Regions from separate parts of the Mesorhizobium sp. B2-6-2 genome, predicted to be linked through region 2. Evidence: riboswitches for the same ligand, from Rfam matches in the RefSeq annotation. Region 2 holds a riboswitch; the other holds the start of a gene.
What was found. Region 2 has a riboswitch for S-adenosylmethionine ahead of FJ419_RS04160 (O-succinylhomoserine sulfhydrylase). Riboswitches for the same ligand answer to the same signal wherever they lie in the genome.

Region 1 (10,089 bases), on a different contig from region 2:
GCGCCTGGCCAAGTGACGCGTTCGTGATCGCCGCGCCTTGCATCGCGCGGCAATCGTCACCCTATCTGAGGCATGCCCGAGCTAAGGCATGCTCGCTCGGCGCGGTATTCATGACCGCAGCGGAAACCAGGAATATCCTTCATGGACGACCAGACCGATAAAAAGCCGGGGCCGCAGAAACCCGTTGTCTCGGTGGAGGCGAGCAGCCTCGCCGACCAGGTGGCGACGATCAAGCTGGGGCTGAAATCCTCGCCGGTGCGCAGGCAACTTGCCTGGGTCTCCATCGGTATTGTCGCGGTCATCGTCGCAACCTCGGTCGGACAGATCCTGCTCAATCGCTGGAACCAGCCTTTCTACGATGCGCTGGCCCGGCGCGACATGACGGGTTTCCTGCACCAGCTTCTGGTCTTTGCGATGATCGCCGGAGGGCTTCTGGTGCTCAATATCGGCCAGACCTGGCTCAACCAGATGATCCGTCTGAGGCTGCGCGAGGCGCTGACGCTCGACCTGATCGATCAATGGATGCGCCCGGCGCGAGCCTTCCGGCTGGCCAATGCCGGCGCCATCGGCGTCAATCCCGACCAGCGCATGCAGCAGGATGCCGCTCATTTGTCGGATCTGTCGACGGATCTGGGCGTCGGCCTGCTGCAGTCGTTCATCCTGCTGGTCCCCTTCATCGGCGTGCTGTGGGAGCTGTCTTCCGGCTTCGTGTTCCATGTCGGCGGCCATTCGCTGGAGATACCGGGCTACATGGTCTGGGCCGCGTTCCTCTATGCCGGCATCGCCTCGTGGCTGAGCTGGCTGGTCGGGCGTCCGCTGATCGGCCTCAACAGCGAGCGCTACACCCGCGAGGCGGAGCTGCGCTCCTCCATGATGCGGATCAACGAGAATGTCGATGCGATCGCGCTCTATCATGGCGAGCCCGACGCAAGGCGCCGGCTGGAGCTCGATCTCGGCACGGTGCTGGGCGCCATGCGGCGCATCTTCATCGCGCAGATCAACCTGTCCTGGGTGACCGACACCTATGGCTGGATAACGGTGGTGGCGCCCATCCTGGTGGCTTCGCCGGTCTATTTCTCGGGCGACATCTCGTTCGGCGGGTTGATGATGGCGGTCGGCGCCTTCAACCAGGTTCATTCGTCCCTGCGCTGGTTCATCAACAACATCGGCAGCATAGCCGACTGGCGCGCGACGCTGATGCGGGTGGCCGATTTCCGCATCGCGCTCACCGAAACCGACGCGCTGCATGATACCGAAAAACACATCCAGTTCGGCGAAAACGCCAATGGCAGCCTGACCTTCGACACGCTTCAGGTGGCTTCGCCGGAAGGCTGCACCAAGCTTGCCCAGACGGATGTCGAAATCCACGCCGGCGAGCGCGTCATGATCACCGGTGAGCCGGGCGCCGGCAAGACATTGTTCTTCCGCGCCATTGCCGGCCTGTGGCCGTGGGGGAGCGGGCGGATCGGCCTGCCGGCCGGCGAGACCCCCATCTTCGTGCCGCGCGTGCCCTATTTCCCGGCCGGCACGCTGCGCGAGGTGCTCGATCATCCGAACGGGAAGGCCCCGGCCAGCGACGCCGAGATCGCGGCAGTGCTTGGCGAGGTCGGCCTCGATCCACTGGCAACCACCCTTGACCGTCCCAGGCGGTGGGAACGCGAGCTCGGCGATGACGAACAACGGGCGCTGGCTTTCGCCAGGCTCGCCTTGCGCAAGCCGAAATGGGTGATCATCGACGAAGCCCTGGATGCGTTCGACGGGCCGACGTTGCGGCGGGTGCTGGCCATGCTGCAGAAGCGCCTGCCCGAAACCGCGATCATCAATATCGGGCGGGGCCAGCACAACACTCAGTTCTTCCCGCGCGCGCTGAATATCGTGAAGGATACCGGCGCACCGGCTTTGAAGCCGGCCCGTGTCCGCGCCGGCGCGATCGAGCCGCCACCCATCGCTGCCCGCCACGGGAAGAAATAGCTTTATTTTCGCCGCGATCGCCGGGAAAATCCGCTGGGTCGTTCGAGGCTGCCATGCTTGCGATGCTCGGCCTGCTTGTGTGCCTTGCCTGCGCCGAGGCGGCGCCATTGCCCATGCCGGGCAAAGGCACGCCGGTGGACGTGGAACTTGTGCTTGCCGTCGACATCTCGCAGTCGATGGACCAGCGTGAACTCGCCCTGCAGCGCGCCGGCTATGTCGAAGCGCTGCGCCACCCCGACTTCATCAACGCCGTACGCTCGGGTCCACATGGCCGCATCGCGCTCGCCTATTTCGAATGGGCGGGCGTCGTGCGCGAGGACGGGACCATTGCCTGGCAGATCATCGACGGCGAGGACAGCGCCAACGCCTTCGCCGACAAGATCGCCGCGCGGCCGTTCCGCAGCTTCCGCGGCACCTCGATTTCAGGTGCCCTCGGTTTCGGCGCCGGGCTCCTGGAGAGAACCGGCTTTTCGGCGCTACGCCGCGTCATCGACATATCGGGAGACGGGCCCAACAATACCGGGCTGCCCGTCACGGTAATCCGCGATGCCGCCGTTGCCAGCGGTGTCGTCATCAACGGCCTGCCTATACTGATCAGTCCGTCGCCGAGTGTCGGCCGTCTCGACCGCTACTACGCCGACTGCGTGACCGGAGGAGCCGGTTCGTTCGTGCTGCCGATCTACGCGGCGTCCGAATTCTCGACCGCCGTCCGCCGCAAGCTGGTCCAGGAAGTCAGCGGCCTGACAGACGCCAGATCCCTCCATGTCGAGGATGCGACGCCGGTCGATTGCCTGCTGGGCGAGCGCCTGCGGCAGCGGTTTTCCGATCCTTATTTTCCGGAACTCGACAGATAGCCGTCTTGCGGTTTTCTCAGACCGCCCGGGCGCCGTATTTGGCACGGAACTCATCGTAGCAGTCGCGCCGCCAGCGGCGGCCGACGACATAGCCGCGCAAGAGTTCGGCGGGCGAGTAGCCGAGCGACTTGGACGACCGGTTGGCATGATAGCCCGAAAAGGCCTGCGGCAACCTGCCCTTGAGGATATCGGCGATGATCTGGCGCGCTATCATGTAAGGCGGAACGTCGGGATAGCGGTCGGCGATATAGGGATGCTTGTCGATCAGACTGGCATAGGCCTCGACATAGCCATCGCGGCGGCCGGAGATCGAATTCTCCGAATTGTACTTCTTCCAGTCGATGTCCTCGGACAGCAAGGCGCCGCCGCGTTGGGCAAAGCGCAGCAGCAATTCGCGATCCTGCATGCGCGTGATGTCGCTGTCATAGCCGCCGATCGCGAGCAGCGACTCGTGTCTTGCGGTGATCGCCGAGCCGGCAATGAAGATGGTCTGCGAGACCAGGGCGCGCTGCAGCGTGCTCTTGTCGAGGAAGGCGTCGCGATTGATGCATTTGGTGCTGCGGCCGCCCTTCAGCGATACGAACGAGCTGATGAGGACTTCGAGCGAAGGGTTCCCGTCGAAGCGCGCCAGCGTCCGTTCCAGGCGGTCCGGCAGATAGACGTCGTCGGAATCGAGGAACGTCACGACCGGCGCCCGCGCGCGTTCGATGCCTGCATTGCGCGCGGCATTGGCGCCGCGCCATTTGGCGCCGACATAGATCAGCCTCGGGTCGCGGATTTCGGTGAGCGCTGCGGCCGTCCCGTCGGTCGAACCGTCGTCGACCACAATGTGCTCGAAGCGGGTAAGTGTCTGCGCCAGAACGCTTTCCACCGCACGCACGACCTGGCTGCGGCGGTTGTGGGTCGGCGTGATCACTGAGATCAGCGGAACCTCTTGGTTCGGCATCGAGCTGCCACCACCGGTCGGATCTGGCGTCGGATAGGTCTGACGGCTATCTTCGTGTCCACCTCTGATTTGCGGCCGACGCTACAGAAAAGCCACCTTTGTGTCACGCCAGGCCGGCCCAGAAATGCCGAAATTGGCGGTTTTTCCGCAACATTGCGGTCTGATGGCAACACAACTGGCCTTCCTGTTAGCTCGGCGGCCCGCCAACAGGAACCAACGGGCGGCTTTGTCCCGATGACGTCTGAGGTAATCGACCGAACTACCTGGTTCCCGCATGGTGATCTCCAAGAAGCCGACCGATCGGCTTTGTTTCACCAAGGAGCAGGATCATGACCGCTTACGCCGTTGCCCATATGCGCCAAGTCACCCCGGGTCCCTGGATAGTCGAATATCTTGAGAAGATAGACGCCACCCTGGCGCCGTTCGGCGGGCGCTTCGTCGTCCATGGCGGCGACGTCGAGGTCGTCGAGAACAGCTGGCCCGGGCACCTGATCGTCATCGAATTCCCCGGCAGGTAGCATGTGCGGGACTGGTACAATTCACCGGCCTATCAGGCGATCCTTTCGCTGCGCACCGAGAGCTCGCAGTCCGACGTGATCTTCGTCGACGGCGTCGAGCATCCGCACAAGGCTACGGATGTGCTTGTCCAGCGGGAAAAGATTGACGTTAGCTGTGCCCGATATAGTCCGGCACCATTTCGACCTCGTCGCGAACAAGGCCGGCCGCCAGGCTGAAATGGCCGAAAAACGCCAGCGTATAGAACGCCAGTCCGACAATGACAGCAAACGGGATTTGCCAGAACTGCATGCCGGTCTGCCGCGCATGGCCTGTCACTCGCCGGATCGTGCGCCAAGACATAGTCCCCCACCGCGTGACGGATTTGACGATACGCTGAGCTCTGCCAGGTGCATGAAGCTCGACGAATTTTCGATCGGCGTCCCTGCCGGTTACCAGCGCGCGCCAAAAGAAGAACCCCCAGCCCCGCGGCGAGTAGTGGTGAACGCGTGCGTCCACGTTGACTATCTTGTGGCCTTCGCTCCAAAGCTGGTGCATCAGCAACGTGCACGAGACCTTAAAGCCGTTGTGGGCTGGAAATGGGTGACTGGATATCCAGTCGTGCCGAAAGGCGATGTTGTTGGCGTTGAGAGCGCGCTTCGAGGCGAATCTCTCGTCTCCCTCAGCCATCGGGAAAAACCAGATCAACGCGAAGGTTCGCGAGAAGAAGTCGTCGTATGAAAGATAGGTGTGTCCATTCACACAGATGGTTTCAGGCTGGTCGACGAAGGGTTTCAGTAGAGTTGAGAGCCAGTTCCGTTCCGGAACTGTATCGGAATCGAGAAAAACAAGGACGCTCCCTTCGCACGAGGGAATGCCGTTGTTCTTGAGGTCGTAATATCTGCCGCCAGGGCACGACGCGAAGGCCAGATCGGCAACTTGCTCCAGTTGTGGCGCTTCAGCTCCAATGCTGCTTCGCAGTGAGACTGCATCAGTTTCGACGCCGCCATGCGAGATTATGACCTTCGGCTTCGAAAATCCGGTAGCGGAAGCCTGGGCGATCTCGCGCGCCAAGGCCTTCAGGCCAAGGCCAATCTCATCCCAATCGATGGATTTGGCATTCTCCATCTCCAAGACGATAGAATAGGTGGGATGTCCAGCCATCGCGGCACACCGGTTAATCAAACCAGTGGCTATAGCCCTGACGGCATGCTGTCAAACGATCGGGATCCAATTGTGCGCTGCGAATTTGTCAGATGAGCTATCTTATCATTCGGTATCGGAAGCTGGACGGGTCGGCATATTCGGACAGGAAACGCTTTCGCCATTCTTTATTGATTGCATCGCGCTGGATTTCGAGACCCGATCGCAGGTCGGTCTCCCAGTTGGGTTCCACATCCACCAGCTGCGCGAGTTTCGTCAGGCTGTCTGCCGGATCGCGTTGAATCTGCTCGTAAGTCAGGGAAAGGCAGGGCAGGCCGTTCTTCGCGAACCAAGCATCCCATGCGAGGTTCTCCATCAGAATTTTATCCAGAGACTCCACGATTGCCCGGCCGTTATAGCGTGGCGGCAGATGACTGATCTCGGTGGATCGGAATTCGCGGGTTTGACGCGCACGTGCCCATGAGATCGCCTGGCCGAGCAGATCGTCACGTGTTAACCGCACATAGCTCAAATTCGGAAGGCTGGCTGGCAGCTTCACCTTCTTGGCAAGTTGTGCGAACTGGCTCGCAAAGAGCTTGATTGCGTAGACGCCGGTAGAGGACCGCCCCTGTGTCAGCGCACGCAAAAGCTGGGCGCGGGGATCTCGCGGATAATCCGGCAGCTCCAGCAGACGTCGCCCGCCGAACCATTCCAGCGGATGTCCCAGCCCGGCGGAAACCATCAAACCTGCAAGATGATTGCTACCGCTGCGCGGCGATGTGCAGACGAGAATTCCCGCCCGTATTTCGGAAAGAATGTTCGGGGGGATTTCCACCACTGCCGGCGACCGACGAAAGAAACGCATTTCCGTCATCGCCTCAGCAAAAACACCGCCTGCTGGCCGAAGAAATTCCAGAACCACCAGGGCATCGACAGACCGATCTTCTGGCCGTTGGCGTCGAGCGCGGTTGCCTTCTCGACGGTCGCGCCAAGCTCCTCGCACAGGTTGACGAAGTCGCGGATGGTGCAGAAATGGATGTTGGGCGTGTCGTACCAGGAGTAGGGCAGGTCCTTGGTGACCGGCATCCTGCCCTTGACCAGCAGCGAGAAGCGCACGCGCCAGTGGCCGAAATTGGGGAAGGAGACGATGGCGCGGTTGCCGATACGAAGCAGCTCGTCGAGCACCAGCTTCGGGTTGCGGGTCGCCTGCAGGGTCTGTGAGAGCACGACGAAATCGAAGCCCTTGTCGGGATAGAATTCGAGGTCCTTGTCGGCATCGCCCTGGACGACGGAAAGGCCGCGCGCCACGCATTCGTTGACGCCGCGCTGAGACAGTTCCAGCCCGCGGCCATCGACCTGCTTGGTCGCCTGCAGGAGCTCCAGAAGCAGTCCGTCGCCCGAGCCGACATCGAGGACACGCGAATTGGCCGGGATGAGATCGGTGACGACCTCGAGGTCGACACGCTGGGCGCGATTGACGCTCATGGCTTCGCCTCCTGCATGGCGCATGATCCCGGTCCGAAAGCTCCGCGACTTGTCGGGGTCATAGGCTGAGCCCCCTGGCGCGGGCGGCGGAGGCGATGAAGCCGTTGATGGCCGCGAACAGTTCCGGCTCGTCGAGCAGGAAGGCATCGTGGCCGCGATCGGTCTCGATCTCGACGAAGGAGACGGAAGCGCCCGCCGCGTTCAAGGCATGCACGATCGATCGGCTTTCCTCGGTCGGGAACAGCCAGTCGCTGGTGAAGGAGACCAGGCAAAAACGCGTCCTGGTGCCGGCGAAGGCGTCGGCGAGGCGCCCACCGTGATCGGCGGCAAGGTCGAAATAGTCCATCGCGCGGGTCAGATAGAGGTAGGAATTGGCGTCGAAGCGGTCGACGAAAGTCATGCCTTGATGGCGCAGATAGCTTTCAATTTGAAAATCGGCGTCGAAGCCGAAGGTCAGTGCCTCGCGGTCTTGCAAATTGCGGCCGAACTTGCGGTGGAGCGCGGCTTCCGAAAGGTAGGTGATGTGAGCGGCCATGCGCGCGACGGCGAGCCCTTTTTCCGGCCGCTTGCCGAAATCGAGATATTTGCCGCCATGCCACTCCGGATCGGCCATGACGGCCTGTCGGCCGACTTCATGAAAGGCGATGTTCTGTGAGGAATGGCGAGCGCCGGTGGCGATGGGCAGGACGCAGAACACGCGCTCCGAATGGCTCGCCGCCCATTCAAGAACCTGCATGCCGCCCATCGAGCCGCCAAGCACGCAAAACAGCTTCTCGATGCCGAAATGATCGACCAGCATCGTCTGCGCGCGCACCATGTCGCGGATGGTGATGATCGGCAGGTCGAGCCCGTAGGGCTTGCCGGTCGTCGGATTGGTGGAGGCCGGACCAGTCGAGCCGAGGCAGCCGCCGACGACGTTGGAGCAGATGACGAAGAAACGGTTGGTGTCGATGATCTTGCCGGGACCGATCAGCACCTCCCACCAGCCCGGCTTGCCGGTCACCGGATTGGTGTTGGCGACATGCTGGTCGCCGGTCAGCGCGTGGCAGACGAGGATGGCGTTTGAACGCGCGTCGTTGAGCGTGCCGTAGGTCTGGTAGGCGATCTGGAAAGGCGCAAGAAAGGTGCCGGCGTCGAGCTTCAGCGGCTTGTCGGGGCCGAACTGCAGCACCGGGCTCGACGGATGGTCGGCCTCGTCGTTGGTTCTTGCAGCGCGCTGAGCGGCCATGTCCGTCCTCATCCTGTCCCGCATCGGTCTCGTCCCGACGCGGTGTCCGGCCGGCAGCGGACAACAAAAAACCGGCATTGCCGTCGCAAAGCCGGTTACAGGTTGCAAACGGCCCTTTAGCGAGTTGTTTAACGTGGCTGCAAGCCGACCGGCCAAATCACCACGGGAGTCTGGCAATCCTTCTAGGACCAGCGCCGCGCTTCGTCAACGGGTGGCCTCCTCGCGACCGGATGCGGGTGCCGAGCGCCGCCACTCGACATTCCAGCCCGCGGCCTGTATTTCCGCTGCGGCCTTGAAGGCCTTTTCGACGGATTTGTGACATGAAGCAGGATCAGCCCCGTCCGATGCCCCGCGCGGGCATCATGGACATCGAGGCCTATGTGCCGGGAAAAAGCACCGCGCCGGCCGGCGTGACGAAAGTCTACAAGCTGTCGGCGAACGAAAACCCGCTCGGGCCCTCGCCGAAGGCGATCGAGGCGGCGCGCGAAGTGGCGGCGAAGCTCGATGTCTATCCGGATGGCTCTGCCCGCCGGCTGCGCGAGGCGATCGCCGAGGTGCATGGGCTGAACCCGGCCAACATCATCTGCTCCAACGGCTCCGACGAGATCCTGGGGCTGCTGGCGCAGAGCTATCTCGCGCCGGGCGACGAGGCCGTGTTCACCGAGCACGCCTTCATGGTCTACAAGATCTATATCCAGGCGGCGGGCGCCAAGCCGGTAGCGGTGAAGGAGACCGACGAGCGCGCCGACATAGACGCGATTTTGGCCGCGGTGACGCCGGCGACGCGGATCGTGTTCCTCGCCAATCCCAACAATCCGACGGGCACCTATGTGCCGTTCCAGGAAGTGCGCCGGCTGCACGCTGCATTGCCGAAGAACGTGCTTCTGGTGCTCGACGCGGCCTATGCCGAATATGTGCGGCGCAACGACTACGAGGCCGGCATCGAGCTCGCCGGCAGTTCCGAAAACGTGGTGATGACCCGCACCTTCTCCAAGCTCGGGCTCGGCGGCGCGCGCGTCGGCTGGATGTATGGGCCGGCGCATATCGCCGATGCGATCAACCGCGTGCGCGGCCCCTTCAACGTCAACGCCACAGCGATTGAGGCAGGCATCGCCGCGATCCGCGACCGCGCCCATATCGAGCGCAGCGTGGCGCATAACGAGAAATGGCTGGCCTGGCTCAGCGCCGAGCTGACCGGGCTCGGCCTGCGCGTCACGCCGAGCGTCGGCAATTTCGTGCTGATCCATTTTCCCGACGGCAACAAACATTCGGCGGCGGCCGCGGACGAATATCTGAGCGCACGCGGCTACATCCTGCGTCGCGTCACCGGCTATGGCTTTCCCAACGCGCTGCGCATGAGCATCGGCATCGAAGAGGCCAATCGCGGCGTCATCGATGCGCTGAAGACCTTCCTGAAAAGCTAGAACGCCATGGCATCACCGATGTTCGAGAAAGTAGCGCTGGTCGGCATCGGCCTCATCGGCTCGTCGCTCGCCCGCGTCATCCGTCGCGAAGGGCTGGCCCGCCATATCGCCATCGCGACGCGCAGCGCATCGACGCTGAGGCGCGCCGAGGAGCTTGGCCTTGGCGATTCCTACAGCACCGACGCCAGCCAAGCGGTGCTTGACGCCGATCTCGTCATCGTCTCGGTTCCGGTCGGCTCGTCCGGCGAGGTCGCGGCCGAGATCGCGCCAGCGCTGAAAAAGGGCGCCATCCTCACCGATGTCGGCTCGACCAAAGCCTCCGTCATCGCGCAAATGCAGCCGCATGTGCCGGAAGGTGTGCACTTCATCCCCGGACATCCGCTGGCCGGCACGGAAAAGTCCGGACCCGATGCCGGCTTTGCCGATCTCTTCGAGAATCGCTGGTGCATCTTCACGCCGCTGCCGGGCACCGATCCCGCCGCGCTCGAGACGCTTTCGGAATTCTGGCGGCGCTGCGGCTCCAACATCGACACGATGGACCCG
Region 2 (10,089 bases):
GCCTCGCTCAGCGAGAAGGACAGCCAGGCGCTGCTCGACCTTCTGCTCGAGTTCAAGCGCCAGGGCATGACCTCGATCCTGATCTCGCACAAGCTCAACGAGGTGAACCGCGTCGCCGACAAGGTGACGGTGATCCGCGACGGACGCACCATCGAGACCTTGCCGAGGAAGGACATCTCGGAAGACCGCATCATCACCTCGATGGTGGGCCGCTCGCTCGACGACCGTTACCCGCCGCGCGAGCCGAAGATCGGCGAGGTCATCTTCGAGGTGAAGGACTGGTCGGTCTACCACCCGATCCATGCCGACCGTCAGGTGATCAAGAACATCAACCTCAATGTGCGCAGGGGCGAAGTTGTCGGCATCGCCGGGCTGATGGGCGCCGGCCGGACCGAATTCGCGATGAGCCTTTTCGGACGCTCCTACGGCCGGCACATCACCGGAGAGGTGTCGCTGCGCGGCAAGCCCATCGACCTCTCATCGGTGAGCAAGGCGGTGGCGAGCGGCATCGCGTATGTCACCGAGGACCGCAAGACCTACGGCCTCAACCTCATCGACCACATCAAGCACAACGTGACCTTGGCCAACCTGTCCGGCGTTTCCAGCCGCGGCGTCATTGACGACATGCGCGAGATGAGCGTCGCCAACGACTACCGCAAGAAGACCAACATCCGCGCCTCCAGCGTCTACCAGCTGACCGGCAACCTCTCGGGCGGCAACCAGCAGAAAGTCGTGCTGTCGAAATGGCTGTTCGCCGATCCGGAGGTTTTGATCCTCGACGAGCCGACCCGCGGCATTGACGTCGGCGCGAAGTACGAAATCTATACGATCATCGCGCGCCTTGCCGCCGAGGGCAAAGCGATCATCGTCATCTCGTCGGAAATGCCCGAACTGCTCGGTATCTCCGACCGTATCTATGTGATGAACGAAGGGCGTATAGTCGGCGAAATGGCTGCAAGCGACGCAAGCCAGGAAAAAATCATGCGCGCCATCGTTCGCGGAGAAGGAAAAGCATCATGAGCACAGAAAGCGCTCCCGCGCCGCAAAGCGGCCTCGCCGAGGACGTCAAGCAGCAGGGTCCGCGCGTCGCCGTCTCGGCGCTGACGACGAACCTGCGCGAATACGGCCTGATCATCGCGCTGATCGTCATCATGCTGTTCTTCCAGTACACGACGTCGGGAACGCTGTTCAAACCGGTCAACCTCAGCAACCTGGTGCAGCAGAACTCGTTCATCATCGTGATGGCGCTCGGCATGCTCCTGGTGATCGTCTCCGGCTATATCGACCTCAGCGTCGGCTCGGTCGCCGGCTTCATCGGCGCGCTGGCGGCGATGATGATGGTGATCTGGCCGCTCGGGATATTCTCGAATCCGCTGGTGGTCTCGATCGTCTGCCTATTCGTCGGCGCCCTGATCGGCGCGGCGCAAGGCTACTGGATCGCCTATCACAAGATACCGAGCTTCATCGTGACATTGGCGGGCATGCTGATCTTCCGCGGCATCTGCCAGGCGCTGCTCGGGGGCGGCTCCTCGGTCGGCCCGTTGCCCGACAGCTTCAAGGCGCTGAGCTCCGGCTTCATCCCGGATGTGATCGGCCCGCTGACGCTGGTCCCGCCGACGGTCAATGCCGCCGGCAAGACGATCGTCGGCAGCGGACTGACGCTGCATATGACGACGGTCGTGCTCGGCCTCGTCGCGGTGCTCGCCTACGCCTATTTCGGCTTCAGGACGCGGCGCAAGCGCGAGCGGCATGGCTATGAGGCGGAGCCCTTCCCGCTGTTCGTCGTCAAGACGCTGGTTGGCAGCGCGCTGGCCCTGTTCCTGGTCTTCCAGTTCGCGAGTTACAGGGGCCTGCCGGTCGTGCTGCTGGTGATGGGCGTGCTGATCTCGCTGTTCGTCTTCGTCACCAAGCGCATGACCATCGGCCGCCGCATCTACGCCATGGGCGGCAACGCCAAGGCCGCACAGCTTTCGGGCATCAACACCGAAAGGCTGACGCTGATGGTTTTCATCAACATGGGCGTGCTGTCGGCGCTGGGCGGCCTGATCATCGCGGCGCGCCTCGGCCAGGCCGTGCCGGCGGCAGGTCTCGGCAGCGAGCTTGACGTCATCGCGGCCGTCTTCATCGGCGGCGCCTCGGCAATGGGCGGCGTCGGACAGGTGATCGGCGCCGTCGTCGGCGGCTTCATCATGGGCGTGATGAACAACGGCATGTCGATCATGGGCGTCAATGTCGACTGGCAGCAGGTGGTGAAGGGCCTGGTGCTGCTCGGCGCCGTCATCTTCGACGTCTACAACAAGAACAAGGCCTGAAGACCTGAAGCGGACTTAAGGAGGCATACGGGTTTCAGATCGCGGAGCTGCCGGCAACCCGTCGGCGCCAGGAAGTCCAGGCAAGGACCGGGGCTCGCGAGCGCAATCCGGACGAAGAATTTCAACCGTGGCGCGGATTTCTCCGCGCCGCGCCGGTCAAGGTTTGCCCGCGAGCAGCCAGGCAAGATGAGAGAGGGTTCAAACATGCTGATCTCCCAGATCCTCGACGACGCCGAGACGATCCGCGTCGTCGCCCGCAATGGCGGCGGCAAGACCAGGGTCATCAACGGCGCGCGCAGCGTCTATTCGCTGGCGATGGAGGCCGCGCGGACCGGCACAGGGCTCGAAGCGCTGATCGAGCGCAAGGGCTATGGCGAGACGGTCGATCTCGACGCCGCCTACAAGAGGGGCAGGCTGGTCTCGCCGATCAACCATCCCGATCCCGCGCATCTGCATCTCACCGGCACGGGGCTGACGCATCTCGGTTCCGCGGCAACGCGCGATTCCATGCACAAGAAGCTCAATGACGGCGAAGAACAGCTCACCGATTCCATGAAGATGTTTCGCATGGGGCTCGAAGGCGGCAAGCCCGCCAAGGGACAGGTCGGCGTGCAGCCGGAATGGTTCTACAAGGGCAACGGCACGATGGCGGTGGCCCCCGGCGCGCCGCTGATGTCGCCGGCCTTCGCGCAGGATGGCGGCGAGGAGCCGGAGATCGCCGGCATCTATGTCATCGGCGATGACGGCGCGCCGTTCCGCGTCGGCTTCACGCTGTCGAACGAGTTCTCCGATCACGTGACCGAGCGGGTGAACTATCTGTTCCTCGCCCATTCCAAGCTGCGCAACGCCTCGTTCGGCCCCGAAATCCTGATCGGCGACCTGCCGGCCGACATCCGCGGCGCATCGCGCATCTGGCGCGACGGCAAGCTGCTCTGGGAAAAGCCGTTCCTGTCGGGCGAAGCTAACATGTCGCACACCATCGCCAATCTCGAGCACCACCATTTCAAATATTCGGCCTTCCGCCAGCCGGGCGACGTGCATGTGCATATGTTCGGCACCGCGACGTTGTCCTTCGCCGATGGCATCAGGACCGAGGCCGGCGATACTTTCGAAATCGAGGCGCAGGATTTCGGCCTGCCGCTGCGCAATCCGCTGGAGATCGAGAAGCCGGTCAAGGTGGCGGTGAAGGCGCTGTGAGAGCGTCGATGACAGCGTGATCTCCCCCCTCGTGGGGGAGATGGCCGGCAGGCCAGAGGAGGGCGCTGTCCCGCCGGCGTCTCAACTATTCAAGCTCAGACTTCGGAAACCTTCATTCGCCTCAAACGCGAAGGCCGCGATCCTTCGCGCCCCCCTCTGCCCTGCCGGGCATCTCCCCCACGAGGGGGAGATTGGCAGCTTCGGCCTCAACGCGCTGCCCGAAAATGCTTGGAGAGCTTCAGGCCCTGCGCCTGATAGTTCGAGCCGAGTTCGGTGCCGTAAAGCGCCTGCGGGCGCTTCAGCATATGCTCGTAGACGAGACGGCCGACGATCTGGCCGTGGTCGAGGATAAAAGGCACCTCGTGGCTGCGCACCTCGAGCACGGCGCGGCTGCCGCTGCCGCCGGCGGCGGAGTGGCCGAAGCCCGGATCGAAGAAGCCGGCATAATGGACGCGGAACTCGCCGACCAGTGGGTCGAAGGGCGTCATCTCGGCGGCATAGAGCGGCGGCACATGCACAGCTTCTCGGCTGACCAGGATGTAGAATTCGTCCGGATCGAGCACCAGTTCGCCGGCACCGCTCTTGTAGATCGGCTCCCAGAAATCGACGACATCCTGCGCGGCACGCTTGTCGACGTCGACCAGGCCGGTGTGGTGCTTGCCGCGGTAGCCGACAAGGCCGTCCTTGTCGCCGTCGAGATCGATGGAGAGCGCGATGCCGCCGCCTGAAATATTGGGCGGCTCGGTGGCGACCAGCATCTCGGCGCGGTGAAGGTCACGCAGCTCGCTCTCCGAGAGCACCGCGTTGCCGGTGCGGAAGCGGATCTGCGACAGCCGCGAGCCGGCCCGAACGACGATCGGGAAGGTGCGCGGGCTGACCTCGAGATAGAGCGGCCCGCGATAGCCCGCGGCGATCTTGTCGAACTCGTGGCCACGATCGGTCATGAGGCGCGTGAAGATGTCGAGGCGGCCGGTCGAGCTCTTCGGATTGGCCGAGGCGGATACGTTCGCCGGCAGCGCCAGGCTCTCGAGCAGCGGCACGATATAGACGCAGCCGGTTTCCAGCACCGCGCCCTCGGCAAGGCTGATCTCGTGCAGCTTCAGCCGCTCGAGCTTGTCGACGACCCGATGATCCGGACCCGGCAGGAACGAGGCACGCACGCGAAACGCTTTGTCGCCGAGCCTGAGATCGAGGCTGGCCGGCTGGATCTGGTCGGCGTCCAGCGCGCGCGGCGACTTCAGCGCCTTCGCCTCGAACAGCGCTGCGATGTCCTGATCCGGAAGAATGCCTGTTCGCCGCAAAGGCTGGCTCCGTTCACAAGGCCGGGCGAGGATCTAAGCAGGCTCTTGCCGCCCGGCTGGTACAACCCTCTTAATGAAGCCGGCAATTGACGCAAGCGCGGCGCGGGTCTAAAGGGTCGTTATCCCGTGGTGATTTGGCCGGTCGGCTTGCAGCCACGTTAAACAAGTCGCTAAAGGGCCGTCGAGCCGCAAGGCTATATGGACCGGTTGCGACTTCGCGGCCGGTTTTTTTGTGTCTGAAAGCAGGGCTATGAGCACCAAGAAGCGCAACTGGAAACCTCAGACGGCACTCGTGCATGGCGGAACATTGCGTTCCGGCTTCGGCGAGACATCGGAGGCGATGTATCTCACCCAAGGCTATGTCTACGAGACGGCGCAAGCGGCGGAAGCCCGCTTCAAGGGTGAGGAGCCGGGCTTCATCTATTCGCGTTACGCCAATCCGACCGTCGACATGTTCGAAAAGCGCATGTGCGCGCTGGAAGGCGCCGAGGATGCCCGCGCCACCGCTTCCGGCATGGCCGCAGTAACCGCCGCGCTGCTCTGCAGCGCCAAGGCCGGAGATCATATCGTGGCGGCGCGCGCCCTGTTCGGCTCCTGCCGCTGGGTGGTCGAGACGCTGGCGCCGCGCTACGGCATCGAGGCGACACTAGTCGACGGCACCGACATCGCCAATTGGGAAAAGGCGACAAGGCCGAACACCAAGCTGTTCTTCCTGGAAAGCCCGACCAACCCGACGCTGGAGGTGGTCGATATCGCCGCGGTCGCCAAGCTCGCCAATTCGATCGGCGCCAGGCTGATCGTCGACAATGTCTTCGCCACGCCGCTGCAGCAGAAGCCCCTGCAGCTCGGCGCCCATATCGTCGTCTATTCGGCGACCAAGCATATAGACGGCCAGGGCCGCTGCCTCGGCGGCGTCATCCTGTCGGACAAGAAGTGGATCGACGAGAACCTGCACGACTATTTCCGCCACACCGGTCCCAGCCTGTCGCCCTTCAACGCCTGGACGCTGCTCAAAGGTCTTGAGACGCTGCCGCTGCGCGTGCGCCAGCAGACCGAGAGCGCCGGCAAGATCGCCGGCTTCCTTGCCGGCCGACCGGAGATCGCCCGTGTCATCTATCCGGGCCGCGCCGATCATCCGCAAGCGGATATCGTCAAGAAGCAGATGTCGGGAGGCTCGACGCTGATCTGCCTGGACGTCAAGGGCGGCAAGCAGGCGGCCTTTGCCTTCCAGAACGCGCTCGACATCGTGCTGATCTCGAACAATCTCGGTGACGCCAAGAGCCTGATCACCCATCCGGCGACGACGACACACAAGAACCTGAGCGACGAGGCGCGCGCCGAACTCGGCATCGGGCCAGGCACGCTGAGGCTCTCCGTTGGCCTGGAGGACACCGACGATCTGCTGGAAGACGTCGAACAGGCGCTGAAGGCAGCAAAAATAGAAGGCTGAGAACGCCGCGGCCGGAGCCTTCCAGAGCCGCAATTCCGGACGGAAAACCGTTTCACACTTTTCCTGGAATTGCTCTAGGCGAGCTCCTCCAGCTCGGTCATCGCCTTGGTGCGGATGGTCATGGCGTTGCCGCGCCATTCGACGGCGCCGCCGAACCAGGCGCGCGCCCAGATGGCCGGCAGCAGGGCATCGCGCACGATCATCGAGGTGACGCTGCGCGGCGACAGGTACCAGCCCTTCGCAAAGGCCAGCAGGCATTCCGGCAGGTAGGCGATCGCCAGCACGCCCAAGGCCGTCGTGGGCAGGCTGACGCCGGCGCTTGCCGCGGCGATCAGCGCCAGCAGCAGCGGCACCGCAGCGCCAGTCAGGATCTCCGGCGCGAAGAACAGCGGAAAAGTCACCCGGCGCAGCCGCGCCCAGCGCGCTTGGCGCGACCAGATCTCGGCGAAGCTGCGCAGTCCAAGCGGCTGCTCGAATGGCGAGGCGACGAGGTTGACGTTGAGCCCCAGGCCGTTGACCAGCTTGGTGGCCGCGGCGTCCTCGGCGATCTCAGCGGCCAAGGCCTGGATGCCGCCATTGGCGTCGAGCATCGGCTTGTTCCACAGCATGCTCTTGCCCTGGGCGAAGCCAAGGCCAAGCGCCTCGCCGGCATACTGCCAGCGCGCCTGCAGCGTGTTGAGGAAGGCGCATTCGACTTCGGCCCAAAACCCGTCCGGCCGCGAGCCGATCGGCGTCGAGCAGACGAGGCCGGTATCCGGCCGCCATGCCGCCATCAGGTGCTGGACATAGTCTCTCGGCATCAGCACGTTGGAATCGGCGAGGATCACCCAATCGTGTCGCGCCGTCTGCCAGCCCTTGACGCAGTTGTTGAGCTTGGGGTTGGCGCTGACCCGATCGTCGCCGATCAGCAGCCGCGCAGGAATATTGGGGTGGCGCGCGATCGCCGCATCGATCAGCTTGACCACCGGATCTTCGGCATGCGCGACGCAGAAGATCAGCTCGTAGCGCGGCCAATCGAGAGAGAAGGCGCGCTGCAAGGTCTCCGGCGTGAACGGCTCGACGCCACGCGACGGCACGATGATGGAGACCGGCGGCCGCGCGCTGGGGGGCGGCGCGATGACATGCCGCCGCTTCAGCCGCGTCGAGGCGAGCAGGATGCTGGCGAGATTGAAGGAAAGAAGCGCTGACGAAGCCAGGCCGGCTGCGATAGTCAGTTCCATCGAGATCTGGTCACTCCCGATAGAGAGTTTCACCGTTTCACGGAAACGGCGACCCACTCCATCTCCTTGTTTTCACGCAATTCCGGACGGAAGGCTACGGCGAAGGCACCGAGCCTAACCGCTCGCGCTTTCCTGGAATTGCTTTAGGCCGCACGCGGCCGTTTCAACTGTTACAGAGCGTCCGAGTCGCCCGGCATGGTTTGTGCACACCAACATTGTCATGTGTCACTTAAATGACATTGTTTTTCGGCACCTGCGCTTACAAGGCTGACAGGATCGTCGGCGCTGCGTTCATCAAGAGCGGAGCGTGACATATTTTCCGCGGCGGCAACCGGAGTGGCCCATGTATCGCGCAGTGACGCGCAACATCGAAGTGCTGGTCAGGCCCTTTTATCTGGAGGACCGCTCAGATCCGTCCGAGAACCGCTATGTCTGGGGCTATCAGGTGACGATCGACAACCGCTCCGACGAGTTCGTGCAGCTTGTGTCGCGCTACTGGCACATCACCGACGGTCAGGGCAGGGTCGAGGAGGTGCGCGGCGCCGGCGTCGTCGGCGACCAGCCGGAACTCAATCCCGGCGACAGCTATCAGTACACCTCGGGCTGCCCGCTCTCGACGCCATCAGGCATCATGGTCGGCCACTACACGATGCGCAACGGCCGCGGCGAGACGTTCGATATCGCCATTCCGGCTTTCTCGCTCGATATGCCGGGGACAAGGCGCACGGTGAATTAGGCGTCGGCGACAGCCTCTTTCTCCCCGTTTTACGGGGAGAAATGCCCGGCAGGGCAATGAGGGGCAGCGCCGGGCTTCTGAGATTTTCCTTGAGGCGGAAGACCGCGTCGCCAGCGTGTCGCTATGATCGCCAACGTTGGCGCCGCCCCTCATCCGCCCTTCGGGCATCTTCTCCCTGTGGAACGGGGAGAAGGAACAGGGCGTCACTCCTTCGCGAATTCGGCCGGGTCGAAGTCGTACTGGGTCGAGCAGAACTCGCAGGCGACATGGATGCCGCCCTCTTCGGTCGATTCCTTGATCTCCTCAGCCGAAAAGCCTTCGAGAATGCCGCGGATCTTGTCGCGCGAGCAGGAGCACTGGTCGGCGACAGGGACGCCGCGGAAAACGCGCACGCCGTGTTCGTGGAACAGCCGGTAGAGCAATCGCTCGGCGCCCACCGTCGGGTCGATCAGCTCGGTCGGCTCGATGGTGCCGAGCAGCGCCAGCAACTCCTGCCAGGAATTGTCGGCCGGCTGGTCCGCGACGTCACGCGGATCGCCGTCGCCGCCGGAAATATCGGGAACGCGCATGCGCTCCGGCGATTGCGGCAGGAATTGCGCCAGGATGCCGCCGGCGCGCCACTGCTCGCGCGCGCCGGCCGGGCCGGGCGTGACCAGCTTGGCGACCGACATCTTGATATCGGTCGGGATCTGCTCCGACTGCCGGAAATAGGTGCGCGCGGCGTCCTCGAGCGAGGTGCCGTCGAGCTGGACGATGCCTTGGTAGCGCTGCGTATGCGCGCCCTGGTCGATCGTCAAGGCCAAGACGCCGTCGCCGAGCAGCGTCTGCTGCGAGGTCTCGCCGGCGGCGGTCAGCGCCTGCAGCCGGTCGGCATCGAAGCGCGCATAGGCGCGCAGCGCATGCGGCGTGGTGAAATCGGCCACCAGCATGTCGACCGGACCGTCGGTGCGGGTCTGCAGAATGAACTTGCCTTCGAACTTCAGCGAAGTGCCGAGCAGCACGGTGAGCACGCAGGCTTCCGCCAGCAGGCGGGCGACCGGCTCGGGGTAATCGTGGCGGCTCAAAATGGCATCGAGCATCGGCCCGAGCTGCACGGTGCGGCCACGCACATCGAGCGGCGCGACCTCATAAGGCACGACATGATCGTCGCCGGCGAAGCCGAATTCACCGAGTTGGGGTTTATGCTCAGCCAAGGTCTGGGTTTCCAACATGACAGTACTCCGGGGCGCAGCCATGCCGCCCGGTGAGCCGCATGCGTCGAAGCGCGTTCAATTTACGTGATGGCCCGCAAATAGGCATCACATGTCCCCAGATCAAGTTGAGCCCGATCGGGCCGGAAGCGGTCAGGTCCAGCCCTTCTCACGCGCCCAGACACCAGGCCAGCACAGCCTTCTGGGCGTGCAGCCGGTTCTCGGCCTCGTCGAAGACCACCGAATGCGGCCCGTCGATCACCTCATCGGTGACCTCCTCGCCGCGATGCGCCGGCAGGCAGTGCATGAACAATGCATCGGGCTTGGCCTTTGCCATCAGCGCCGCATTGACCTGATAGGGCAGGAAGACGTTGTGGCCGCGGGCGCGATGCTCCTGGCCCATGGAGACCCAGCTGTCGGTGACGACGCAGTCGGCCTTGTCGACGGCTTCCTCGGCGGACCTGGAAAACCGAACCTTGCCGCCATTGGCCTTCGACCAGTCGACATATTTCTCGAAAGGCTCGCTGCCTTCCGGCACCGCGACATTGAGGTTGAAGCTAAAGCGCGCCGAGGCCTCCAGGAGCGAATGCAGCACATTGTTGCCGTCGCCGGTCCAGGCGAAAGTCTTGCCGGACACCGGACCGCGATGCTCCTCAAAGGTCATGATGTCGGCCATGAGCTGG

Region 1: linked by a shared signal. The riboswitch ahead of FJ419_RS12930 (homoserine O-acetyltransferase) and the one ahead of FJ419_RS04160 (O-succinylhomoserine sulfhydrylase) in region 2 are both predicted to bind S-adenosylmethionine.

What each region holds. Positions count from the first base shown of each region.
Region 1 covers NZ_VFUG01000005.1:89,395-99,483, reverse strand. Annotated here, with positions in the region: gene FJ419_RS12970 (methyltransferase domain-containing protein) at 1-27, shown strand, start outside; gene FJ419_RS12965 (ABC transporter ATP-binding protein/permease) at 142-1,971, shown strand; gene FJ419_RS12960 (DUF1194 domain-containing protein) at 2,025-2,825, shown strand; gene FJ419_RS12955 (glycosyltransferase family A protein) at 2,842-3,771, opposite strand; partial or broken gene FJ419_RS12950 (DUF1330 domain-containing protein) at 4,101-4,505, shown strand; gene FJ419_RS12945 (glycosyltransferase family A protein) at 4,438-5,430, opposite strand; gene FJ419_RS12940 (Stf0 family sulfotransferase) at 5,528-6,331, opposite strand; gene metW (methionine biosynthesis protein MetW) at 6,280-6,894, opposite strand; gene FJ419_RS12930 (homoserine O-acetyltransferase) at 6,953-8,122, opposite strand; SAM riboswitch at 8,219-8,296, opposite strand; gene hisC (histidinol-phosphate transaminase) at 8,443-9,546, shown strand; gene FJ419_RS12920 (prephenate/arogenate dehydrogenase family protein) at 9,553-10,089, shown strand, end outside.
Region 2 covers NZ_VFUG01000001.1:841,510-851,598, reverse strand. Annotated here, with positions in the region: gene mmsA (multiple monosaccharide ABC transporter ATP-binding protein) at 1-1,020, shown strand, start outside; gene mmsB (multiple monosaccharide ABC transporter permease) at 1,017-2,312, shown strand; gene araD1 (AraD1 family protein) at 2,517-3,509, shown strand; gene FJ419_RS04165 (2'-deoxycytidine 5'-triphosphate deaminase) at 3,716-4,810, opposite strand; SAM riboswitch at 4,927-5,004, shown strand; gene FJ419_RS04160 (O-succinylhomoserine sulfhydrylase) at 5,061-6,260, shown strand; gene FJ419_RS04155 (ceramide glucosyltransferase) at 6,335-7,480, opposite strand; gene apaG (Co2+/Mg2+ efflux protein ApaG) at 7,824-8,216, shown strand; gene FJ419_RS04145 (Hsp33 family molecular chaperone) at 8,420-9,451, opposite strand; gene argF (ornithine carbamoyltransferase) at 9,576-10,089, opposite strand, start outside.